3 regions of the Streptomyces sp. NPDC059477 genome follow, and region 2 is predicted to be linked to each of the others. Evidence: riboswitches for the same ligand, from Rfam matches in the RefSeq annotation. Region 2 holds a riboswitch; each other region holds the start of a gene.
The links. A riboswitch is a leader RNA that binds a small molecule or an ion and turns the genes downstream of it on or off. The one in region 2 is predicted to bind cyclic di-AMP.
Positions count from the first base shown of each region.

Region 1: another riboswitch for cyclic di-AMP. It lies ahead of ACFXAZ_RS30715 (peptidoglycan DD-metalloendopeptidase family protein); the one in region 2 lies ahead of ACFXAZ_RS29255 (M23 family metallopeptidase).
Region 3: another riboswitch for cyclic di-AMP. It lies ahead of ACFXAZ_RS00600 (transglycosylase SLT domain-containing protein); the one in region 2 lies ahead of ACFXAZ_RS29255 (M23 family metallopeptidase).

Region 1 covers NZ_JBHYUG010000084.1:1,032-5,935, reverse strand. Annotated here, with positions in the region: gene ACFXAZ_RS30735 (aspartate aminotransferase family protein) at 1-649, shown strand, start outside; gene ACFXAZ_RS30730 (helix-turn-helix domain-containing protein) at 821-1,453, shown strand; gene ACFXAZ_RS30725 (DUF6126 family protein) at 1,450-1,584, shown strand; gene ACFXAZ_RS30720 (tyrosine-protein phosphatase) at 1,657-2,454, opposite strand; cyclic di-AMP (ydaO/yuaA leader) riboswitch at 2,877-3,073, shown strand; gene ACFXAZ_RS30715 (peptidoglycan DD-metalloendopeptidase family protein) at 3,078-4,088, shown strand; gene ACFXAZ_RS30710 (SGNH/GDSL hydrolase family protein) at 4,328-4,904, shown strand, end outside.
Region 2 covers NZ_JBHYUG010000075.1:20,996-25,899, reverse strand. Annotated here, with positions in the region: gene ACFXAZ_RS29270 (dihydrofolate reductase family protein) at 1-529, shown strand, start outside; tRNA gene ACFXAZ_RS29265 (tRNA-Met) at 599-672, shown strand; gene ACFXAZ_RS29260 (PP2C family protein-serine/threonine phosphatase) at 1,013-2,173, shown strand; cyclic di-AMP (ydaO/yuaA leader) riboswitch at 2,398-2,554, shown strand; gene ACFXAZ_RS29255 (M23 family metallopeptidase) at 2,567-3,616, shown strand; gene ACFXAZ_RS29250 (PrsW family intramembrane metalloprotease) at 3,632-4,904, opposite strand, start outside.
Region 3 covers NZ_JBHYUG010000001.1:119,995-124,898, reverse strand. Annotated here, with positions in the region: partial or broken gene ACFXAZ_RS00610 (CocE/NonD family hydrolase) at 288-1,874, shown strand; partial or broken gene ACFXAZ_RS00605 (peptidase S15) at 2,199-2,606, shown strand; cyclic di-AMP (ydaO/yuaA leader) riboswitch at 2,876-3,048, shown strand; gene ACFXAZ_RS00600 (transglycosylase SLT domain-containing protein) at 3,054-3,527, shown strand; gene ACFXAZ_RS00595 (HAD family hydrolase) at 3,663-4,496, opposite strand; gene ACFXAZ_RS00590 (ATP-grasp domain-containing protein) at 4,781-4,904, opposite strand, start outside.

The DNA.
Region 1 (4,904 bases), on a different contig from region 2:
CGACTTCTACGCCTATCAGCACGAGGAGGGCGTGGAGCCGGATCTTGTCTGCGTGGCGAAGGCGCTGTCCGGCGGTTATGTGCCGGTCGGGGCGACGCTCGGCAAGGACTGGATCTTCAAGAAGGTCTATTCGTCCATCGACCGGGTGCTGGTCCACTCGGCGAGCTTCGGCGGCAACGCCCAGGCCATGGCGGCGGGCCTCGCGGTCCTGTCGGTCATGGAGAACGAGCGGATCGTGGCCAACGCGCGCGCGACCGGCGACCTGCTGAGGTCCCGGCTGGCGGCGCTGGTCGACAAGTACGAGCTGCTCGCCGATGTGCGCGGGCGGGGCCTGATGGTCGGCATCGAGTTCGGCCGGCCCAGGTCGCTGGGGCTGCGCAGCCGCTGGACCATGCTCCAGGCGGCCCGCAAGGGCCTGTTCGCGCAGATGGTGGTCGTGCCGCTGCTCCAGCGGCACCGGATCCTCACCCAGGTCTCCGGCGACCATCTGGAGGTGATCAAACTGATCCCGCCGCTGATCGTGGGGGAGAAGGAGGTCGACCGGTTCGTGGACGCCTTCACGGAGATCATGGACGACGCGCACAGCGGTGGCGGGCTGATCTGGGACTTCGGCAGGACGCTGGTGAAGCAGGCGGTGGCCAACAGGTGAGCTGGTGAAGCCGGCGGTGGCCGACAGGTGAGCTGGTGAAGCCGGCGGTGGCCGACAGGTGAGCTGGTGAAGCCGGCGGTGGCCGCCGACAGGTGAGGGTGAGCACCGGCCACCGGGAAGACTCTTGTCTCTGAGGCAAGGAATTTGCCTTAGAGGTAAGAATCCGGCTCAATGGAGGGCATGAGCCACCCTCACGACGTCGAGCCGGAGGCGGCCGAGCCGCTGCCGGCCGTCGCCCCGCAGCTGCGCGCCCTGCGCCGCCGGGCCTCGCTCACCCTGGAGGCCGCGGCCCGCGCCGCCGGACTGTCGCCCGCCCACCTCTCCCGGCTGGAGACCGGCGGGCGCCAGCCCTCGCTCCCCATGCTGCTCTCCCTCGCCCGTGTCTACGGTACGACGGTCTCCGAGCTGCTCGGCGAGACCGTCCCCGACCGGGACGCCGTCCTGCGCGCCGCCCACAAGGATCCGACCGAGGCGGGCGGCTGGACGTACTGGCAGGCCGGCGCGCCCGGCCGGGGCATGCAGGCGCTGCGCGTCCAGGTGCCCTACGGCTCCCAGGGCGACATCGTGCGCGTGCATCCCGGCGAGGAGTGGCTGTATGTCCTCACGGGCCGGCTGCGGCTGCGCCTCGGGGACTCCGCCCATCAGCTCGGTGCCGGGGACAGCGCGCACTTCGACTCGCTGACCCCGCACCGGATCGCCGCTCAGGACCCGGACGGGGTCGAGCTGCTGTTCGTCCACACCCTCTTGCAGAGCCCCACGGCCGCGCTGTGCCTCGGCCCGATCACGGGAGAAAAAACGCCATGAGTGAGCCCAAGGCGATCAAGCCCAAGGAGAAGCGGCACCTCGGTGTCTGGCTGAGGCTGTTCATCTACGTCGTGGCCGGGCACGTCTTCGCCACGTTCCTGTATCTGCTGTTCGAGGTCGGCGGGAAGTAGCCGGCCCGGCGGCCGGTCGGGGCGGGACCGGGCGGGCGGGACCAGGCGGGCGGGACCAGGCGGAGCGGGCGCTCAGTCGAGCAGCCGTTCCCGCAGCCGGTCGCGCCGCTCCGGGGTGATCCGCAGGGCCCGCTCCAGATAGGCGTCGACGCCGCCCCAGGTCTCGTCGATGGTGTCGATCGCCGCGGTCAGATACTCGGCGCGCGCGTCGAAGAGCGGGCTGATCAGCTCCATGACCTCCGGGGCGTAGGCGGAGGGGGAGGTGCCGCTGCGGCGCACCTTGTACCGGCGGTGGGTGGCGTTGGACTCCAGATAGTCCGCGAGGATCGCCTCGCGCTCCACGCCGACCGCCAGCAGAGTCACCGCGATGGACAGACCCGCGCGGTCCTTGCCGGCCGCGCAGTGCATCAGGGCCGGGACGCTGTCCTCGGCGAGGGCGTGCAGCACCCGGGAGTGCTCGGCGGTGCGCTCCTTGATGATCACGCGGTACGAGTCGACCATCCGGCTCTCGGCCCGGCCCCCGGAGAGGATCTCCCGCAGCAGGGCCACATCGCCGTCCCGGATCATCGTCCAGAACTCGGCGCCGTCGGCGGGGTCGCTCAGCGGCAGGTTCAGATTGCGCACACCGGGCAGCTCGACGTCCTGGCCTTCGAGGCGCTGGTCCGCGGCGTTGCGGAAGTCGAAGATCGTGTGCAGCCCGAGGGTGGCCAGGAACGCGGCGTCCTCGGGGGTCGCGTGCGCGAGATGGCCGCTGCGGTACAGCACTCCGTGGCGCACCCGGCGGCCGTCCACGGTCGGCAGTCCGCCGACATCGCGGAAGTTGCGGACTCCGGCCAGTTCGGGCTCGGTCGAGGGGACCTGTTGCGTCACGGGGGCTCCTCCCAGTCGGCTGGCCCGCCCGGCTCCGTCGCCGGGCGGCAGCTGCCCTTCGACGATACGACATGACGAAACGGCCGAAATGGCGACAAAGTTGGCCGAGATGCCTTCTGTGTCGCATCTGGGACCCCTGTCCGAATTGAAAGTCTAAGTGGCCTTGATGACCACTCGCCACAACTCGCTGCGGAATAAAGAAAGGTGGAGCAGGGGCACGTGAGCAGCGTCATATCCGTGACCGTGTGTCGCCCGTCATGCTCACGTAATCAAGGTGTTTTCCAAGGCTCTTCGAGCGATTCGACAGGGCCATTGCGACAGAGGGTGACCGGGAATTCCCGCTACGGATCAAGAAGAGGACCTTCGGGTGGAACCTCTTGCTTGTCCCTTTGCGTCTTGGTCGCTTACGTTCGCCACCGAATCCGGACGGAACGCCGAATCCTGCCGCCGTCCGGAACCCGCACTAACCCACCCGTGTTCGGCAGGAGCGGGGGACCCACAGGACTTCACCGCCTGTTCCGGTCTCCGGAACGGCTAGGGGTTTAGTCGCGCAATTCCCGCGACCGGGCATCTCCAGCCCGCACCCGACAGCTCACCTCGCAGGCGCCGGAGAGGAATTCGTCATGCCCGCGAAGGGTAAGCACCGCCGTCCCAGGACCTTGCGTCTCACCCGCTCCATCGCCGTCGCCGGAACCGGCGGCGCCGCACTCGCCCTGCCGCTCATGGGAGCCACCGGCGCCCACGCGGCCACCGGGGAGTCGGTCCCGCACAAGCCCGCCGGCTCCGTCACCGCCGCCGCTCCCGCCTCGGCGCCCCAGCAGACCGTTGCGCAGGTCACCGACCAGCAGCCCACCGCACCGCGGACGAGCGTGCGGACCTACTCCGTGAAGGTGGGCGACTATCTCGCGAAGATCGCCGACGAGCAGGACATCAGCGGTGGCTGGCAGCGGATCTACGAGGACAACCGCGAGGCCGTGGGCGGCGATCCGTCGCTCATCCACCCCGGCCTGAAGCTCACCCTCGGCGCCCAGGCGTCCAGCGGCGACGCGTCCTCGGACACCACCGCCTCCGAGGCGCCGAGCACCCAGTCCTCGGGCTCCATCGAGTCCCAGGCGTCGGACGCCCCGACACAGCGGGACGAGTCGTCGTCACCGTCCTCGTCGTCCGAGTCGCAGTCGGCGGCCTCCGGGGAGAGCACCAGCACCAGCACCGGTACGAGCACCGGCGCCTACAGCCTCCCGGTCACGGGCGGCGGCGTCGGCACGCCGTACCACCAGACCGGCAGCATGTGGTCCAGCGGCTACCACACCGGTGTCGACTTCACGGTCTCCACCGGCACCTCGCTCAAGGCCGTCGGCGCCGGTACGGTCGTCTCGGCCGGCTGGGGCGGCGCGTACGGCAACGAGGTCGTCATCAAGCTCGCCGACGGCTACTACGCCGAGTACGCCCATCTGTCCTCGCTGTCCGTCTCGGCGGGCCAGTCCGTGACCGCCGGACAGCAGATCGGTCTCTCCGGCGCGACCGGCAATGTCACCGGCCCGCACCTGCACTTCGAGATCCGGACCGGGCCCGACTACGGCTCGGACGTGGACCCCGTCGCCTATCTGCGCTCCAAGGGCCTCTCCGTCGGCTGAGGCACCGCCGCGCTCCACTCCGAAGGCCGGACCCCCGATCCCCGGGTCCGGCCTTCGGCGCGTATCACTTCTGTCACTTCTGATGGTCCGTCGGATATCCAGGTATTCCGCGCTTGACCAAGGTTTGGGCCGTGGCCTATCTCACCGCCCGTCAACCCCGTATTACGGTCGCGTAGGTCACATTCGAGGAGGAATCATGGCTCGATGTGGCAGACGATTCGGAGAATGACAGCAGATCGGTGATCGGGTCGTACGTGGCGCTGGGGGACAGCTTCACCGAAGGTGTGGGCGACCCCGGCCCCGACGGGGCGCTCGTCGGCTGGGCGGACCGGTTCGCGGTGCTGCTCGCGGACCGGTGTCCGGAAGGCGACTTCAACTACACGAACCTCGCGGTGCGGGGCAAACTGCTCGATCAGATCGTGGCGGACCAGGTGCCGCGGGCCGTGGACCTGGCACCCGATCTGATCTCGTTCACCGCGGGCGGCAATGACATCCTGCGCCCCGGCAGCGACCCGGACGACGTCGCCGAGCGCTTCGAGCGCGCGGTCGCCGTCCTGACCGAGACGGCCGGCACGGTCCTGGTGACGACCGGCTTCGACACCCGCGGGGTGCCGCTGTTCAAGCATCTGCGCGGCAAGATCGCGACGTACAACGGGCATGTCCGGGCCGTGGCCGACCGCTATGGCTGCCCGGTCCTCGACCTGTGGTCCCTGAAGTCCGTCCAGGACCGCCGGGCCTGGGACGACGACCGGCTCCACCTCTCACCCGACGGCCATACCCGGGTGGCCCTGCGGGCCGGCCAGGCGCTCGGCGTCG
Region 2 (4,904 bases):
GCTGCTGGAATCCCGGCGGATCGAGGACGTCGTCCTCATGCGCTACGAGCCCACCGCCCCCGGCCCGGCCGAGGTCCCGTTCGCCGCCGACCGGCACTGGCTCCGGCTGGCCTGCGCCCTGGCGGCGGACTGCCCGCCCTCGCGGACCGCGTTCAGCGTGGGCGCGGTCGTCGTCGCCGCGGACGGCACCGAACTGGCCCGGGGCCACTCCCGCGAGGGCGCCGACCCCGTCGTACACGCCGAGGAGGCGGCCCTCGCGAAGATCGACCCCGCCGAACCACGCCTGCCCGGCGCGACCGTCTACTCCAGCCTGGAACCCTGCGCACACCGCGCGTCCCGGCCCCGCCCCTGCGCCCGGCTGATCCTGGACGCGGGCGTCCGCCGCGTGGTGACCGCGTGGCGCGAGCCGGACACCTTCGTCACAGCCGCCGACGGCACCGGCCTGCTGACCACGTCCGGCGCCACGGTCGTCGTACTCCCGGAGTACGAGCACCAGGCCAAGTCCCCGAACACCCACCTGCTGGGCTGAGCAGGACCCCCGTCCGCATACCTGTGTGCAGCACGTCCATTCCATGGCGTATGCTGGTGAACACAACGACGCGGGGTGGAGCAGCTCGGTAGCTCGCTGGGCTCATAACCCAGAGGTCGCAGGTTCAAATCCTGTCCCCGCTACTCAAGGCTCAGGGCCGGAATCCGGATCACGGATTCCGGCCCTGAGTGTTTTCCCGACCAACGGGTCCCCCCCCGTCCCACCCATCCCTCCATCCCCTCCCGTCTCCCCCCGTCCCCCACTTGGACCCCCACCCACCCCCACCCCCCGGCCGGTCGTCGTGTCATCCGGTCGGCCGCCCCGGCTCGCCGGGCCGCCCCGCTGCGGCAACCCTGGACCAAGGAGGCCGGGCCGGGACCGGCGAGGATCTGCGGCGGGAGACGAGGCGGGAGACGCGTGGTGGGGCCGGGTGAGGCGCAGGGTGAGGGGCCGTACACCGGGCCACCGGGGAGCGCGGCGGGCATGCAAGGGCCGCAGTCGCCGCAGTCGCCGCAGGGGCGGCCGGAGCGGTCGGGGAGCGTCTCCTACGCACGCCCGTTCGTACGGCTGCTGCCGGTCCTGCTGATCGTCGGCGGCGCGCTGTACGAGTACGTGACCCCGAAACAGTTCACCGGCGTGCCGTTCTTCACGGCCGCGCCCCTGGTCGCCGCGCCGCTGTTCGGGCGGCGCTACACCGTGCTGACCGGGATCGCGGCGGTGCTGGTGCTGTTCGTGGTGCATTTCGGGGTGGACCAGCCGTTCGCGGCGGAGACGATCACCGAGGTCGTCACGGTGGCGACCGTCGCGGTGCTGGCCGTGCTGATCAACACGCTGGTGCGGCGCAGCAGCGCCCGGCTGGCCTCCGCCCGGGAGATCGCCGAGGCCGCGCAGCGCGCGGTGCTGCCGGAACCCGACGAGCGGATCGGCGGTTTCGAGATCGCCGCCCGCTACGAGGCCGCGCAGGCGGGCGCGTTCATCGGCGGCGATCTGTACGCGGTGCAGGACACCCCGCACGGCGTCCGGCTGGTGCTCGGGGACGTGCGCGGCAAGGGCATGGGCGCGGTGGCCGCCGTGGCCGTGCTGATCGGGGCGTTCCGCGAGGCCGCCGAGCAGGAGGCGACGCTGGAGGCGGTCGCCGCGCGGCTGGAGCGGGCGCTGGCCCGCGAGGGCACCCGGCGGGACGGGCTCGACGCCTTCGAGGGGTTCACCACCGCCGTGCTCGCCGAGATCCCGCACGGCCACGGGATCGTACGGATGGTCAACCGCGGCCACCCCGGGCCGCTGCTGCTGTACGCCGACGGCACGCTGTGCGCGCTGTCCGCCGACGAGCCCGCGCTGCCGCTGGGGATGGGGGATCTGGGCAGCTGGCCGGACCGGGCGCAGGAGGCGGAGTTCCCGGGCGGGGCCACGCTGCTGCTGTTCACCGACGGGCTGTCGGAGGCGCGGGACGGGCACGGGACGTTCTTCGAACCGGAGGAGCGGCTGGCGGGGCGGCTCTTCGGCGGGCCGGAGGAACTGGTGGCGGCCCTGGCCGAAGAGGTGCGTGGACATGCCGGGGGCTGGATGACGGACGACATGGCGCTGCTCGCGGTCCGGCGGCCGGGTCCGGCGTACGACCGGCCGGAGCTCGGTCACGGTGGGTAAGTGAGTGACTGCCCTCCGCATAACATCTGAGTCACCGTCAGAAATTGGCACTGCCCGAACGGCCCTGATGAGGCGGTCGACTCGCCCGATTTTCGCCGCTCATAGCCTGTACGTCCGGCGTAAGAGCGTTAAAGATCAAGTGGAAGCGCTTGGAAATCACCCCTGGGTTCTATTACTGTCCGATAACGCAGCGCGGTCGTCCCAGCCGTCACAAGAGTCGGCTCCGTGCTCAAGCGCCGAATTCCGCGAGGGAACCGGGGAACCACCAACTTGGGGTGAATCGGGCGTACGTCGCCATGGAGACATGGCTGATTGACGCGCGTAGGAGACCTTCCTCTCCGAACCCGTCAGCTAACCCGGTAGGCGATGAGGGAAGGAAAGGAGTACGCCTACGTGGCGTCCAACCGGCCTGCTCCAGGGGCCCCGTTCGTGCCCGCCCAGCGCACCGACGACACCGTCGTCTACGGCGGCCCCCGCACCGATGAGGGCCCGTGGGAGGAATGGAACCCCACCGCGGAGACCGTCCGCCCGGTCCGTGGCGGCCGGCATCGCGTCGCCAAGCAGCGCGGCGGACTCGCCCGCGGCGGACTGGCCCGCAGCTCCACGGTCCTCGGCGTCGGTGTCATAGCCGCCGTCGGCGCGGGCGGCATGGCCACCGCGCAGACCGGCAAGCCGCCGGTCGCCATCTCCCTGCCCGACCTCGCCACCTTCACGGACGACGGCGAGGACACCGCCGAGCCGGCCACCGCGATCGAGGCCACCCCGCTCAGCAGCCTCGGCGTCACCCCGGCCGACAGCGAGCAGGGCACCACCGACGCCGGTGAGGCGCTGCGCGCCCGGATCATGGCGCAGGCCGAGAGCCAGCAGGAGCAGCTCGACACCAAGGCCACCGAGGCGCTCCTGGCCGCCGCCGAGAAGGAGGCCGCCGAGGCCGCCGAGAAGGCGGAGCAGGAAGCCCGCGAGAAGGCCGCCGCCGAGAAGAAGAAGGCGGAGGAGGAAGCCGCGCGCAAGGCCGAGGAAGAGCGCCTCGCCGAGCTGGCAAGGCAGTTCGCGCTGCCGACCTCCTCGTACACCCTCACCTCGACCTACGGCCAGGCCGGCTCGCTGTGGTCCTCCGGCTACCACACCGGCCTCGACTTCGCCGCCCCCACCGGCACCCTCATCAAGGCCGTCCACTCCGGCACCATCACCCAGGCCGGCTGGGACGGTTCGTACGGCTACAAGACCGTGCTCACCCTCGATGACGGCACCGAGATCTGGTACGCGCACCAGTCCTCGATCAGCGTCAGCGTCGGCCAGCAGGTCACCACCGGCGATGTCATCGGACGGGTCGGCGCCACCGGCAATGTCACCGGGGCCCATCTGCACCTGGAGGTGCACACCGGGTCGGGTGGCGGCGTGGACCCGCTGGCCTGGCTGCGCGGCAAGGGCCTCAATCCCTGACGGCCCGCCTCGGCCTCAGGTGCGGTAAGGGTTGTGGTGGTACGCGGGGTGCGGTGTGACGGAAGCGCCGGGGCCCGGGTGACCGGTGCCGTGGCCGCCGTCGTGGCCGGTCCCGTAGCCGGTGCCGTAGCCGGTCCCGTATCCGCTGCCGTACCCGCCGCTCGGGTACGGCGGCCAGGGCGGGACCGGGGGCGGCGGGGCCGTGGCGTGGGCCGCGTGGGCCAGGGCCGGGGCCGCGAGGTCCCGGCGGCGCCACAGCTCGCCGAGCAGCTCCCGCTCGCGGGATACGAAGTCGGCGCGGGCCCGGCCCCGGCTGCCCCGCCGGCGCAGCACCGCGAGCGAGGTGGCGTACGCCTCGTACTCGGCCACCGCACGGGCCGCTTTTCTGCCGAGCCGGCGTCCGGCGTACTCGCGGGCGAGACGGCGGGCCCGCATCGAGCCGAGCGCGTAGGGCTCGGCGGGGGAGAACCAGCCGGTGGTGACATACGCGGGCAACTCCTCGCGCACCACCCGCAGCTCCCGCTGCCGGGTCCAGATCACCAGCCAGGTCAGCAGCGCGAACGCGGGGACCATGAAGGCGCCGTACACGGCGAAGAAGCCGTAGTCGCCGAAGGACGCGGAGCCGTTCCAGAACGCGTGCACGCCCATCGCGAGCAGCAGCCCGGACAGCGGCAGCAGCACCCGCCGCACCCGCTGGCGCTCCCCGGCCACCGCCGCGAGGCCGAAGCCGATGCCGGTGAGCACGGTGAACAGCGGATGCGCGAACGGCGACATGACGACGCGTACGAAGAAGGTGGCGACGGTGACCGAGGCGAGCCCGGCGTCGCCGCTGGACTGGTCGGTGCCGAAGGCGTTGCCGAGGTAGAGGATGTTCTCGGTGAAGGCGAAGCCGGTCGCGGTGATCCCGGCGATCACCACGCCGTCGACGATCCCGGTGAAGTCCCGTCTGCGGAACAGGAAGAGCAGCAGGATCGCGGCGCCCTTCGCGGACTCCTCGACCACCGGCGCTATCACCGTCGCCCCTAAGGTGTCCGCGCCGGCCGGGTCGGCGGTCGCGGTGGCTATCCACCGGGTCGCGAAGCTGTTGGCGACGATCGCTATCAGCGCCGCCGCGCAGGCCCCCCAGGCGAAGGCGAACACGACATTCCGCCAGGGGCCCGGCTCGACCCGGTCCAGCCAGCGGAACGCGCCGATCAGCAGCGGCACCGGCAGCACGGCCAGTCCCAGGCCCACCAGAAAGCCCTCGGTGCCGGTCTCCTGACGGACCAGCGCGAGGATGACCAGCCCC
Region 3 (4,904 bases), on a different contig from region 2:
GTCTACTGGCGATTACCCGGTATGTCGATACGTCGCTGCCCTCACTCACGTCAGCGTATCCGGTCATGTTTCGATCACGGATGCCGCCCACCGCACAGCGCGGGCGCTATCGGATCACGCCAGGTATGTTTTTGATCACCTGATAAGAGCTGATATTTAGCGACTTGCATAGAAGTAGGGATAAATGTCGCGGATCTGGCCTCGGTGCCCAGGGCCGACCGCACCACTTTCAGCCGCCCACGGATCCCGGCCGCCCGCCGCGCCGCCGCCCACCTGGGGTCACCCTGATGCACATCCGTACGTCCTTCCCCTATGAGACGAGCCATGAGGACCTCCGGGTCCCGCTGCGTGACGGGACCCTGCTGTACGCGCGCGTGTGGCGCCCGCTGACCGGCGAACCCGTACCTGCGCTCCTGGAACACCTGCCCTTCCGGCTGACCGACGGGACCGCCGCGCGCGACGCGCAGCGCCATCCCTGGTACGCGGGCCACGGCTACGCCTCCGTCCGGGTCGACGCGCGCGGGCACGGCAACAGCGGGGGCGTCCCCTCGGGCGGGGGCCCCGGGACGGGCACGGGGGAAACGGCGGACACGATGGTCTCGGTGGACGCGGCGGACGCCGCCGAGGTCGTGGACTGGCTCGCCACGCGGCCCTGGTGCGACGGCAAGGTCGGGATGTTCGGCATCTCCTGGGGCGGCTCCCTCTCGCTGCGGACCGCGGCCCTCGCGCCCGGACCGCTCAAGGCGGTCGTCAGTGTGTGTGCCACGGACGATCGATACGACAACGACGGGCAGTACACGGGAGGTTCCGTCCTGGCGGCGGACATGCCCGCCTGGGCGGCCAGAACCCTCGCCCTCGCCGCCCGCCCGCCGGACCCGCGTCACACCGGGGACGCCTGGCGGGAGCTGTGGCTGTGCCGTCTGGAGGCGCTCGAACCGGTCCTGCACGCGTGGCTGGAACATCAGGTCCGCGACGGTCACTGGCGGGCCGGTGACGTCCGGGAGAGGTACGGCGCGATCGAGGCGGCCGTGCTCGCGGTCGGCGGCTGGTAGGACCCGTACCACGACACCGTGCTCCGGCTGGTCGAGCACCTCCCGGCCGACCGGGTGCGCGGGCTGCTCGGCCCCTGGCCGCACGAGTACCCCGACCGGGGCCGCCCGCCCGGTCCGGCGATCGGCTTCCTCCAGGAGACCCTGCGCTGGTGGGACCACTGGCTCAAGGGCCGGGACACGCGCGTGCTCGCCGATCCCCTCCTGCGCGCGTACCTCACCGAGAGCCATCCGCCGGCGCCCGCGTACGCCACCCTGCCCGGCCGCTGGACCGCCGAGCCCGCCTGGCCCTCCCCGTACGTCACCCACGTCACGTACGCCCTCCAGGGCGCCCCCGTGCCGGTACGGTCCCCGATGCACACCGGGGTCGACGCGGGCGCCTTCCTGCCGCGCGGGGGCGACGCCGATCTGCCGCCGGACCAGCGCGCGGAGGACGGGCGGTCGGTCTGCTTCGAGTTCCCGGTCGGTGAGCGGACCTCGGTGCTGGGGCGCCCGCGGGTCAGGCTGCGGCTGCGCTGCGAGGTGCCGCGCGGGCAGGTGATCGCCCGGCTGTGCGACGTCGCCCCGGACGGCGCCTCGGCCCTGGTGACCCGGGGCGTGCTGAACCTGTCCGCGCGGAGGGGCCCGGACCGGTCGGTGCCGTGGCCGCCGGGCGCGACCGAGGAGGTGACCTTCGAGCTGGGCGGCACGGGCCACGTCTTCGCGCCGGGGCACCGGGTACGGCTCGCGGTCTCCTCCGCGTACTGGCCCTGGGTCTGGCCGCAGCCCGGCTCCGAGGCAGGTTTCACCCTGGACCCGGCGGGCAGCGCGCTGGAGCTGCCGGTACGGCGGGAAGAGCCCGACGCCGGGGCGGCCCGGGGGGAGCGGGGGGACCAGGCGGACTGGGCGGACCGGGGGGATGGGGCGGACCGGGGGGAGAGGGAGGACCGCTCGGGCCAGGGGGACCGTGAGGACGGCTTGGACTGGGGGGACTGGGGGGTCCGGAGGGTCCAGGAGAGTCAGGCGGAGCAGGAGGCCCGGGAAGGCCAGGAGGCCCGGGAAGGCCGGGCTGCCCGGGAAGGCCGAGCGGGCCAGGAGGCCCGAGAGAGCCAGGCGGCCTGGGAGAGCCAGGCGGACCAAGCCGACCGGCTGGGTCGGCGGCCCTGGGCCGAGCCCGAGCAGGCCGAGCCGCTCGGTGTCGTCTCCCCCCTCACCCTGGACGAGCCGCGGCCCGCGCGGCTGGTGGTGCGGGACGTCGCCCGGGGCGAGTGGCGGCTGGAGGTCGATCCCCGGCCCGGCGGCACCCAGGTGCATCCCGACGGGCTGGAGGCCACCGAGGAGGCGCTGGAGTCGTACACGATCCGCGACGGCGACGCGTTGTCCGCGCGCACCCGCTCGGACCGGACGATCCGGCTGCACCGGCCGGAGTCGGCCTGGGACACGACGGTCCGGGCGCGGTCGGAGATCGGCTGCACGGATACGGAGTTTTTGACCTCTAATGAGGTGATTTGCACCCAAGGCGACGAGGTGGTCTTCCACCGCACCTGGGAGCGACGGATTCCACGGACCGCTGGTTAGTAGGCACTTGGGCTCAATGCCCGATTTACCACTCTTGCGCTCGGACGTGACTTGACTCACTCCCGCCCACGCGCGGCGTTTCCCCGGCCATCCCCCGATCCACCTTTCCCGTTCACCGAGTTGACCCTTTTCGGTCGCAAAGGATCATGTGGGTCAGATAAGGGTGCGAAGATCAGAAGCGGCATTTTGTGATTCCGCCACTTGTTTCCGACATCCGCTCTCGCATACGTTCCCGGCCAGTCGGGCGGACGCCTAGTCCTGCCACCGCCCGCACCAACCCACTAGATCCACGGCAGGAGCGGGGGACCCAGGTAAGTCGCCGGGCCGGACGTCGTACGACGCACCGGAACGGCTCGGGGTGAAGCCGTGCCCGCAAGGGCCGGCCGGGCACCTCCCCGCCCGAACCCGACAGCTCACCTCGCAGGCGTAGGAGAGGAACAGTTCCCCATGTCCGTACACCGCTCCACGCGTGTTCGCCGCCTCGCCCGCAAGCTCGCCGTCGCCGGCACCGGCGCCGCCGTGCTCGCCCTCCCGCTCATCGGCGCCACCAGCGCCTCCGCCGCCTCGCCGACCGTCATCTCGGCGGCCACCTCCGCGTACCCGAACAGCCTCGACGGCTGGATCCGGCAGTCGCTCGACATCATGGCCCAGAACGGCATCCCGGGCAGCTACAACGGCATCTACCGCAATGTGATGCGCGAGTCCTCCGGCAACCCGGCCGCCGTCAACAACTGGGACTCCAACGCCGCCGCCGGCACCCCGTCCAAGGGCCTGCTCCAGGTGATCGACCCGACCTTCGCCGCGTACCACGTCTCGGGCACGCTGAACGACCCGTACGACCCGATCGCCAACATCGTCGCCGCGTGCAACTACGCGGCGGACCGGTACGGGTCGATCGACAACGTCTTCGGCGCCTACTGAGCGCTCCGCGCCTGAGCGGCCTCACCGGCCGTACGGCCTTTCCGGCGGTTCCCTTTGCGGGTTGGGGCTCGCAAAGGGAAATCAACCAGATCTTCCACCGGGCCGTCTCGACCGTTTCTCCGAGGTGAATTCCCGTCAGGGAAAAAGTCGTTCGAGGACGACGGCGATGCCGTCGTCCTCGTTCGATGTGGTGACCTCGTCGGCGACCGCCTTGAGTTCGGGATGGGCGTTGGCCATCGCCACCCCGTACCCGGCCCAGTCGAACATCGGGATGTCGTTGGGCATGTCCCCGAACGCGATGGTGTCCTCGGCCCGCGCCCCCAGCCGCCGGGCCGCGAGCGCCAGGCCGGTCGCCTTGGTCACCCCGCACGGCTGGAGCTCGACCGTGCCCGGCCCCGACATGGTGACCGTCGCGAGCGAACCGACCACCGCGCGGGCCACCGACGCCAACTCGTCGTCGGACAGCTCCGGATGGCGCAGCAGCACCTTGCTGATCGGCTCGGTCCACAGTTCGTCGCGGCGCCGGACCCGCACCGCGGGCAGCGTCGGATGCGGCATCAGATAGCCCGGCTCGATCAGCGTGAGGCCCTCGACACCGTCCTGGTCGACCGCCGCGTACACCTCGCCGACCTCGGCCTCGATCTTGCCGATGGCGGTCTCCGCCAGTTCCCGGTCCAGGGTGACCGACCACAGCAGCCGGTCCGCGCCGGCGTCGTAGAGCTGCGCGCCCTGGCCGCACACCGCCAGGCCCGTGCTGCCCAGTTGCTCCAGGAGCGGGCGCACCCGCGGGGCCGGCCGGCCGGTGACCACGAGATGCCGGGCACCGGCCTCGGTGATCCGCGCGAGCGCGGCCAGCGAGCGGTCGGAGAAGGTGTCGTCGCCGCGCAGAAGTGTTCCGTCGAGGTCGGTGGCGACGAGGGCGTACGTGGTGCGCGCGGTGCGTGCGGCATATGCAGTGGGTGCGGCCATGATCAGAGAATACGGACATCGCGCGGCCCCGACCCGGCCGGAACCGGACGCCGGACGGGTTCCCTCACGTCCCGCCCGTCCCCGTCAACTCCCCTGTACCATGCGGGCTTTCACTCTCGGAGCCCTGTTCCCGAGTGCTGAAAACGGGTCCGCTTTTCACTCAGAGGTGGGGTAGCCCGAGGCGGCCATGGGCTGCCGCCGGGGGGTGGTGCGGGGGGTACGGGAGGAGGGCGGGGTGCGCAGTGGGACGTGGGGACGTGTCGCGGCCGACGTCCGCACCGTGTTCAGCCGTTGCCGTGCCGGTGGGTGCGCCAGAGTCGGTGGACGTGCTTGACCGCCGGGCGGACGGAGCGGGCGAGCATCGTGGCGAACGGCAGGGGGTCGTCACCCGCCAGCCAGGCCAGTTCC